DNA from 3 places in the Nocardia sp. NPDC004415 genome. Region 2 is predicted to be linked to each of the others. Evidence: riboswitches for the same ligand, from Rfam matches in the RefSeq annotation. Region 2 holds a riboswitch; each other region holds the start of a gene.
What was found. Region 2 has a riboswitch for S-adenosylmethionine ahead of ACWEMY_RS24255 (rhodanese-like domain-containing protein). Riboswitches for the same ligand answer to the same signal wherever they lie in the genome.

Region 1 (2,254 bases), on a different contig from region 2:
GACCGGATACCATGCACCCATGACGTCCATGCCCGCCGCCGACCGGCTCGGTTCGTACCTCAAGCGCGCCGAACAGGCCCTGATGGCGACCAAGACCGCCGCGCTCAAACCGGCAGGCCTGACCGTCCCGCAGTACAGCGCCCTGCTGAGCCTCGCCGAGCACCCCGGCATCTCCGCCGCCGCGCTGGCCCGGCTGGTCGGCGTCACCCCGCCCACGATGAACACCGTCCTGACCAACCTTCAGGACCGCGGCCTGGTCGAGCGCACGCCGCACGAATGGCACAAGAACATCCTGGAAACCCGGCTCACCGAGGCAGGCCGGGAACTCACAGCCGACGCCGACGTCCGCGCCATCGCGGTCGAGCGCACCCTCGCGCAACGCTTCACCGCCGAGGAGCTGACCGCGCTCACCGCCATGCTCGTCCGCACGGCGGAAGCACTCGACGAGATCCGCGCCGACCTGCCCTGAAACGACGAGAGCCCGCCGGAAGCATCCGGCGGGCTCTCGCGACGAGTGGCCTAGCGTTCGGCGGCGGCCTTCACCCGTGCCAGGGTCTCCTGCATGCCCGAGACCAGGTCGGCCTCGAACTTGTCCTCACCACCGGCGGCGGCGTTGACCAGCGTGCGCACGGGGGCGGGGATGCCCTTGGGGTCGACGGTGCGGGTCTCCACCACGCGGGTGCCGCCCGCGGTCGGCTCGAGCTCGTAGCGCCACACGGTGCGGTTCTCCAGCATCCGGAAGGCCAGGGTCTTGTTCGGCTCGAACGCGACGATGCGCGAGGTGGTCGGCCACACCTTCCAGCCGTCCTTGTTGACGTTCACCGTCAGCGCGCCGACCCGCACTCCGCCCAGCGCGATCATCTTCAAAGTCGTCGGGCTCAGCTCGGGCATCCGCTTGAGATCGGCGAGCACCGCCCACACCTTCTCCGGCGATGCGGCGATGTCGATGCTGGCTTCGAGATTGTTCGGCAACGTTGCCTCCGGGATCGTGTGACGTTCGGTAACGCTCAGCATAGGCGCCCGCGACCGGCCGATCCTCGTACCGTGGGTGGATTATTTGCACCCTGCTCCGAACGCTGTTCAAAAATATTGCGGCCGAATACCTTTCGATGCGACGGTCACGAGTTCCAGCATCGAGCCCCGGCTAGCTGGGCGGCAACCCTCCATCGGCGGCGGGGTGCTCCGGGTGACGACCGGATGGTGAGGCGTCTTGCTCGCCATAAGCGTCCTTCTGGAGGTCTATCCATGTCTGTAGTCCAGCTCGACTCCACCGTGACCACCGCGTACGTGGTGGTCGGTGACCGATTCCTCGGCATCTCCGCCGACGACCGGGTGCACACCGTGTCCGGACTGGTCGCGTTGCTGCGCGGAGGGCGATTGCCCGCGAGTCAGGAACTGGCCGTTCACCTGGGGCAGGGCGTCACCCGGCACGATCTCGACTATCTCGAGCACGTGGCCGCGGTGCACGCGCCGCACCTGCGGGTGCGGGTCGTCGGCGAGATCGCCGAGCCCGCGCGCAGGCACCACGTGCACAAGTACCAGCACTCCAATGTGCTGCTGGCGGGCCTCACCAGGACCGAGGAGAACGTCTTCCAGGCCGATCTGCGCCTGGACGGCGACAACGAACTGCTCCTGGACCACCAGACCGGTGAGCACGTGCAGGGCATCGTGGTGATCGAGGCGGTGCGCCAGCTGTTCCTGGCCGCCTTCGAACTCGAATACGGCGTGCGCCGCCCGCAGGAGCACTTCTACATCGTCTGGAACAACGTGGACCTGCGGTTCACCTCGTTCCTGTTCCCGCTGCCCGCGACCCTGCACGCCCGGCTCACGCCGGTCTCCGTCGACGACCCCGGCAAGCTGCAGTTCCGGATCGAGACCGAGGTGCACCAGTTCGGCAAGCCGGTCGCCAGCTCGCGCATCGAGTTCACCGCCCTGCCCAACGAGCGGATCGCCCAGATCGAGCGCGCCAAGGCCGCCAAGGCAGTCGACGCCTACCTCGAGGTCTCGGCGTGAGTAGCGGAGCCGCCTTTTTCGACGTGGACGAGACCGTGATCACGGTCAAGTCCATGTTCACCTTCCTGCGTTTCTGGCTCGCCGAACTGGGTGACGACGGCACCGAGTACGCCCGCGTCACCGACGACCTCAAACAGCGGGCCGCCGCGGGGGCACCACGCGAGGACATCAACCGCGAGTACTACCGCACCTACCGCGGCGTCGAGTACGCCGCGCTGGTCGCGGCCGGTCAGCGCTGGTT
Region 2 (2,254 bases):
GCCGGTGGAGAAGATCACCGCGTCGTAGAACTGACGCAGGTCGTCGAGGTTGATGTCGGTGCCGTAGTCGATGTTGCCGAGCAGGCGCACCTGCTCCTTGTCGAGCACCTTGTGCAGGGCGGTGATGATGCCCTTGATGCGCGGGTGGTCGGGGGCGACGCCGTAGCGGATCAGGCCGAACGGCGCGGGCATGCGCTCGTAGAGGTCGATCGACACCTCGGCATCGGACTTCATCAACGCGTCGGCGGCGTAGATACCGGCCGGGCCGGCACCGACGATCGCGATGCGAAGTGGGCGAGTCGCTGCACTCTGTTCGGTCATTTCTACGCGCACCCTTTGGTCGAAAACTATTGACGGCGTCAATTTAGCTTAGGCTAAGTTGACAGTCCGGCTGCTGGCAGCATTCCGCCGATTCTATCCGCGCTGTCGTGGCCACCCGGCGCGCGGTGCGGTTGCCCGCGCCCGGTCTGTCAGGATTGCACCATGAACGAGGAGCGAACCGGCTCGGACGAGCAGCCCATCGTGGTGGATCAGACCGACAAACGATCGGTCGTCCCGTTCGTCGCGGCCGCGGTCATCGCGGTCCTGGTGCTCATCGGGATCGTGCTGGGCGGCTTGCTCGCGCCCGCTGAGAAAAATGTCACAGAGGCCGACCGGTTCGCGGCCGCCGTCACCAACTATATCGACGCGCGCTCACGCAGCGAGCTGCGTCCGCCGCCCGGCGTCGCCTGCCCAGGCTTCGACGAGGAGAAATCCGGCCTCACCGAGCGGCTCGGCGGCCCGAAATCGGCGGTGACGATCGACAAGAAGGGCTTCGCGAACGCGACCGTCAACGGTGATCGCGCCAAGATCGACGCCACCGTGCTGATCGGCGACACGCCCGCCACCAGCACCTGGAACCTGACCAGGGTCGAGGGCACCTGGCTGGTGTGCGCACCCTGACCTGTTTGACACGGTGACCAGTGCCGGGGCAATCTCAGATCGCAAGGTCATGAGTGCCAGCGCCAAGCCCCGGCTCGCTGGCCGGCAACCCTCCTCCGCGGTGGGGTGCTCCGGGTGACGACCTGGCCGTGTGTCCCGGAGTTCCGGCACGGCAAGAGCGGATTCACGCAGGAGGTTCGACATGACTTACGCCGGCGACATCACCCCTGAGAAGGCGTGGGAGATCCTGACCGAGCATCCCGGCGCGGTGCTGGTCGACGTGCGCACCGAAGGCGAGTGGGCGCAGATCGGCATCCCCGACACCAGCTCCATCGAGCGCCCGGCCCACTTCATCGAGTGGGTCGACGGCACCGGCGCGCGCAATCCGGAATTCGGCGCCCAGCTCGAGCAGGCGCTGGCCGGCCGCCCCGACGACGCGCCCGTGGTGTTCCTGTGTCGCTCCGGGCAGCGCTCCATCGGCGCGGCGACCGTGGCGACCGCGGCGGGCATCGCCCCGTCCTACAACGTGCTGGACGGTTTCGAGGGCGGACCCGACGCGTTCGGCCGGCGTGGCAGCGTGGGCTGGCGCGCGGTCGGCCTGCCGTGGCGCCAGGCATAAGGAGAGAACGCATGATCACCGGTGGTTCGTTCGACAAGCCACTGCCCGAGGGCGTCGGCCCCGCCACCCTCGGGGTCCGCGGCGGGCTGCGCCGCTCCGGTTTCGAGGAGACCTCCGAGGCGCTGTACCTGACCTCCGGTTTCGTCTACGAGAGCGCCGAGGCCGCCGAGGCCGCGTTCACCGGCGAGGTCGAGCACTTCGTCTACTCCCGCTACGGCAACCCGACCGTGGCCATGTTCGAGGAGCGCATCCGCCTGCTCGACGGCGCCGAAGCCGCGTTCGCGACCGCTTCCGGCATGTCCGCGGTGTTCACCGCGCTGGGCGCGCTGCTGAAGGCCGGCGACCGGCTCGTCGCCGCGCGCAGCCTGTTCGGTTCCTGTTTCGTGGTGTGCAACGAGATCCTGCCGCGCTGGGGCATCGAGACCGTCTTCGTCGACGGTGACGACCTCGAGCAGTGGGAGCAGGCCCTCTCGGTGCCCACCCAGGCCGTGTTCTTCGAGACCCCCGCCAACCCGATGCAGACCCTCGTCGACGTCCGCAAGGTCACCGAGCTGGCCCACGCCGCGGGCGCGAAGGTGGTGCTGGACAACGTCTTCGCCACCCCGCTGCTGCAGCGCGGTTTCGAACTCGGCGCCGACGTGGTCGTCTACTCCGGCACCAAGCACATCGACGGCCAGGGCCGCGTCCTCGGCGGCGCCATCCTCGGCGCCCAGG
Region 3 (2,254 bases), on a different contig from region 2:
GCCGATCCGAAAGCCGGGGACTCCGACGCTGACGCCGAGTCCTGACCGGGACATATTGAACCGGAACGGTCCGGCGTTCAGCGACTGCCGAACATAGATTCCCATGTCCTTCTCCAGTCCACGATGCGCCCCGCTCGATTTCGGTGGTGTACCTGCAGAGCTCTGCCAGGATCTCGTATCGGGCCCACGGCCCGTTACAGACACCTACCTGTCGACTTGCGCGGAACGCGCGGCCCCTGGAGGTCTAGATGCCCTGATGTAGCGGGCGGGGTTCAGGGGACCTCGGTGATGCCTATGGTGGGGAAGAAGAAGCAGGATTTGCCTGCGTTGTCGGTGGTGCCGAAGACGGCGGCGAGGATGGTGCCGTGGCCGGTGTCGACGGGGACCGCGCGGACTCCGCCGAGGGGGATGGCGGTGAAGAAGAAGTCGCGGATGGCGTTCTCGGCGAGGGGGCGCAGTTCCACCGGGACTTCCGGTGGGACCATGGCGCGCACGATCTCGGCGATCGAGCCCATCGAGGCCAGGCCGCCGCGGCCGGTGCTGATGTTGAGCCAGGCGACCTGCATGCCCGCGGTGTCGGTGGCGGGGGTGTCGGGGGCCAGGCCGTAGGGCAGGAAGGTGAACAGGGTCTGGCCCGACTTCACGGTGGTCAGGTCGAGGCCGGGAATCGGCACGGCGTTGCTGGGCCACGGGCCGGGGACGGCACCGGCGACGGCGGGGACCAGGCCGAGACCGTCACCCGCGCAGTTGGCGGCGACCGTGGGGTACAGGAACGGCTGCACGCCCAGGGCTTTCAGTGTCTCGACGACGGTCTGGTAGGCGCCGAGCAGGTCGGCGGGGCCCGCGGTGGTGGTGGCGGGGGCGTCGCGGGTGACGGCCGGAGTGGCCGGTTGCGCGGTGGCGGCCGGAGCGGTCAGCAACAGGGCGGCGCAGGCCGTCAGCGCGGTCAGTGCGGTGGTACGACGCGGCACGATCACGGCGCAACTCCTCATCGTCGGCACTCGGAGATCCGACGCTACTCCGCGACACCGCTGATCCGGGCGATGGACACGCCCCTCCCCTCCCCCTGATGCCGCGCCAGTATGCCGGTCGCGGACCGCGCGCCCAACTGCTGCGCTCACGCTGATTTCTACCGTTGTAAACCATCCGGTCTGTGCCACATGCTGGTTCAGCTCCGAGCAGCCGGGGCGCAACCATCCAGAGCGACCGAGAGACCTGGCTCGACGACGTCGCAGCAACCAACCCGTCGAACGGGTGGGTGCTTCTGCCCGGTCCGATGGAGGTCTCTCACCCATGCCACGCATCCCTGGAGTCACCCCGTGATCCGTCCTCGTCATCGCCTCGCCGCTCTCGCCGGAGCACTCGCCGCCGTCACCACCGTGGTGGCCTGCGGCAGCGACACCGCGGGATCCGGCGGTGACGCCGGTCCGCCGCAACCCGGCGGCACCCTGCGCTACGGCCTGTCCGGCGCGCCGACCTGCTCGGACCCGGCCCAGTCGGGCACCAACCAGACCATCTACGTGGCCCGCCAGATCGTCGATTCGCTCACCGATCAGGACCCCGCCACCGGCGAGATCACGCCGTGGCTCGCGCAGCGATGGGAGGTCAGCCCCGACGCCAAGGTGTTCACCTTCCATCTGGCCGACGGCGTCACCTTCAGCGACGGCACCGCGCTCACCGCCGACTCGGTGCGCGACACCTTCGACGCGATCATCCGCCTCGGCGGCGTCGAGGCGCCGCTGGGCGTGAGCTACCTGGCCAACTACGTGGGCACCACCGCGGTCGACAAGCTCACCGCCCGCGTCGAGTTCAGTCAGCCCAACGCGCAGTTCCTGCAGGCTTCCTCCACGCCGCAGCTCGGCATCCTGGCCGCCTCCACCAATGCGAAGTCCGCCGACGCGCGGTGCGCGGGCGACAACATCGGCAGCGGCCCGTTCACCTACGCCGAGTACAAGCAGGACATCTCCGCGACGCTGGCCAAGCGCGCCGGATACAACTGGGGCTCGGCCGTGTTCGGGCACAAGGGCGAGGCCTACCTGGACCGCATCGAGTTCACCGTGGTGCCGGAGTCGGGTGTGCGCACCGGCAGCCTGTCGTCGGGTCAGCTCGACGCCATCAGCGACGCGCTGCCCCAGGACGCCCCGCAGATCGAGGCGACCGGCGGCCGGGTGCTGTCCACCTCGAACCCGGGCACCCCGTTCGGCCTGCAGTTCAACGTGACCCGCGGTCCGCTGCGTGACCCGGCGGTGCGCCA

Region 1: linked by a shared signal. The riboswitch ahead of ACWEMY_RS11645 (AfsA-related hotdog domain-containing protein) and the one ahead of ACWEMY_RS24255 (rhodanese-like domain-containing protein) in region 2 are both predicted to bind S-adenosylmethionine.
Region 3: linked by a shared signal. The riboswitch ahead of ACWEMY_RS23600 (ABC transporter substrate-binding protein) and the one ahead of ACWEMY_RS24255 (rhodanese-like domain-containing protein) in region 2 are both predicted to bind S-adenosylmethionine.

What each region holds. Positions count from the first base shown of each region.
Region 1 covers NZ_JBSGDP010000018.1:63,631-65,884, reverse strand. The annotation lists gene ACWEMY_RS11655 (MarR family winged helix-turn-helix transcriptional regulator) at 20-469, shown strand; gene ACWEMY_RS11650 (SRPBCC family protein) at 520-972, opposite strand; SAM riboswitch class IV at 1,117-1,232, shown strand; gene ACWEMY_RS11645 (AfsA-related hotdog domain-containing protein) at 1,246-2,013, shown strand; gene ACWEMY_RS11640 (HAD family hydrolase) at 2,010-2,254, shown strand, end outside.
Region 2 covers NZ_JBSGDP010000064.1:1,256-3,509, forward strand. The annotation lists gene ACWEMY_RS24245 (FAD-dependent oxidoreductase) at 1-321, opposite strand, end outside; gene ACWEMY_RS24250 (Rv0361 family membrane protein) at 484-942, shown strand; SAM riboswitch class IV at 988-1,106, shown strand; gene ACWEMY_RS24255 (rhodanese-like domain-containing protein) at 1,124-1,540, shown strand; gene ACWEMY_RS24260 (O-succinylhomoserine sulfhydrylase) at 1,552-2,254, shown strand, end outside.
Region 3 covers NZ_JBSGDP010000060.1:7,188-9,441, forward strand. The annotation lists gene ACWEMY_RS23590 (DUF4236 domain-containing protein) at 1-105, opposite strand, end outside; gene ACWEMY_RS23595 (hypothetical protein) at 273-977, opposite strand; SAM riboswitch class I at 1,191-1,283, shown strand; gene ACWEMY_RS23600 (ABC transporter substrate-binding protein) at 1,320-2,254, shown strand, end outside.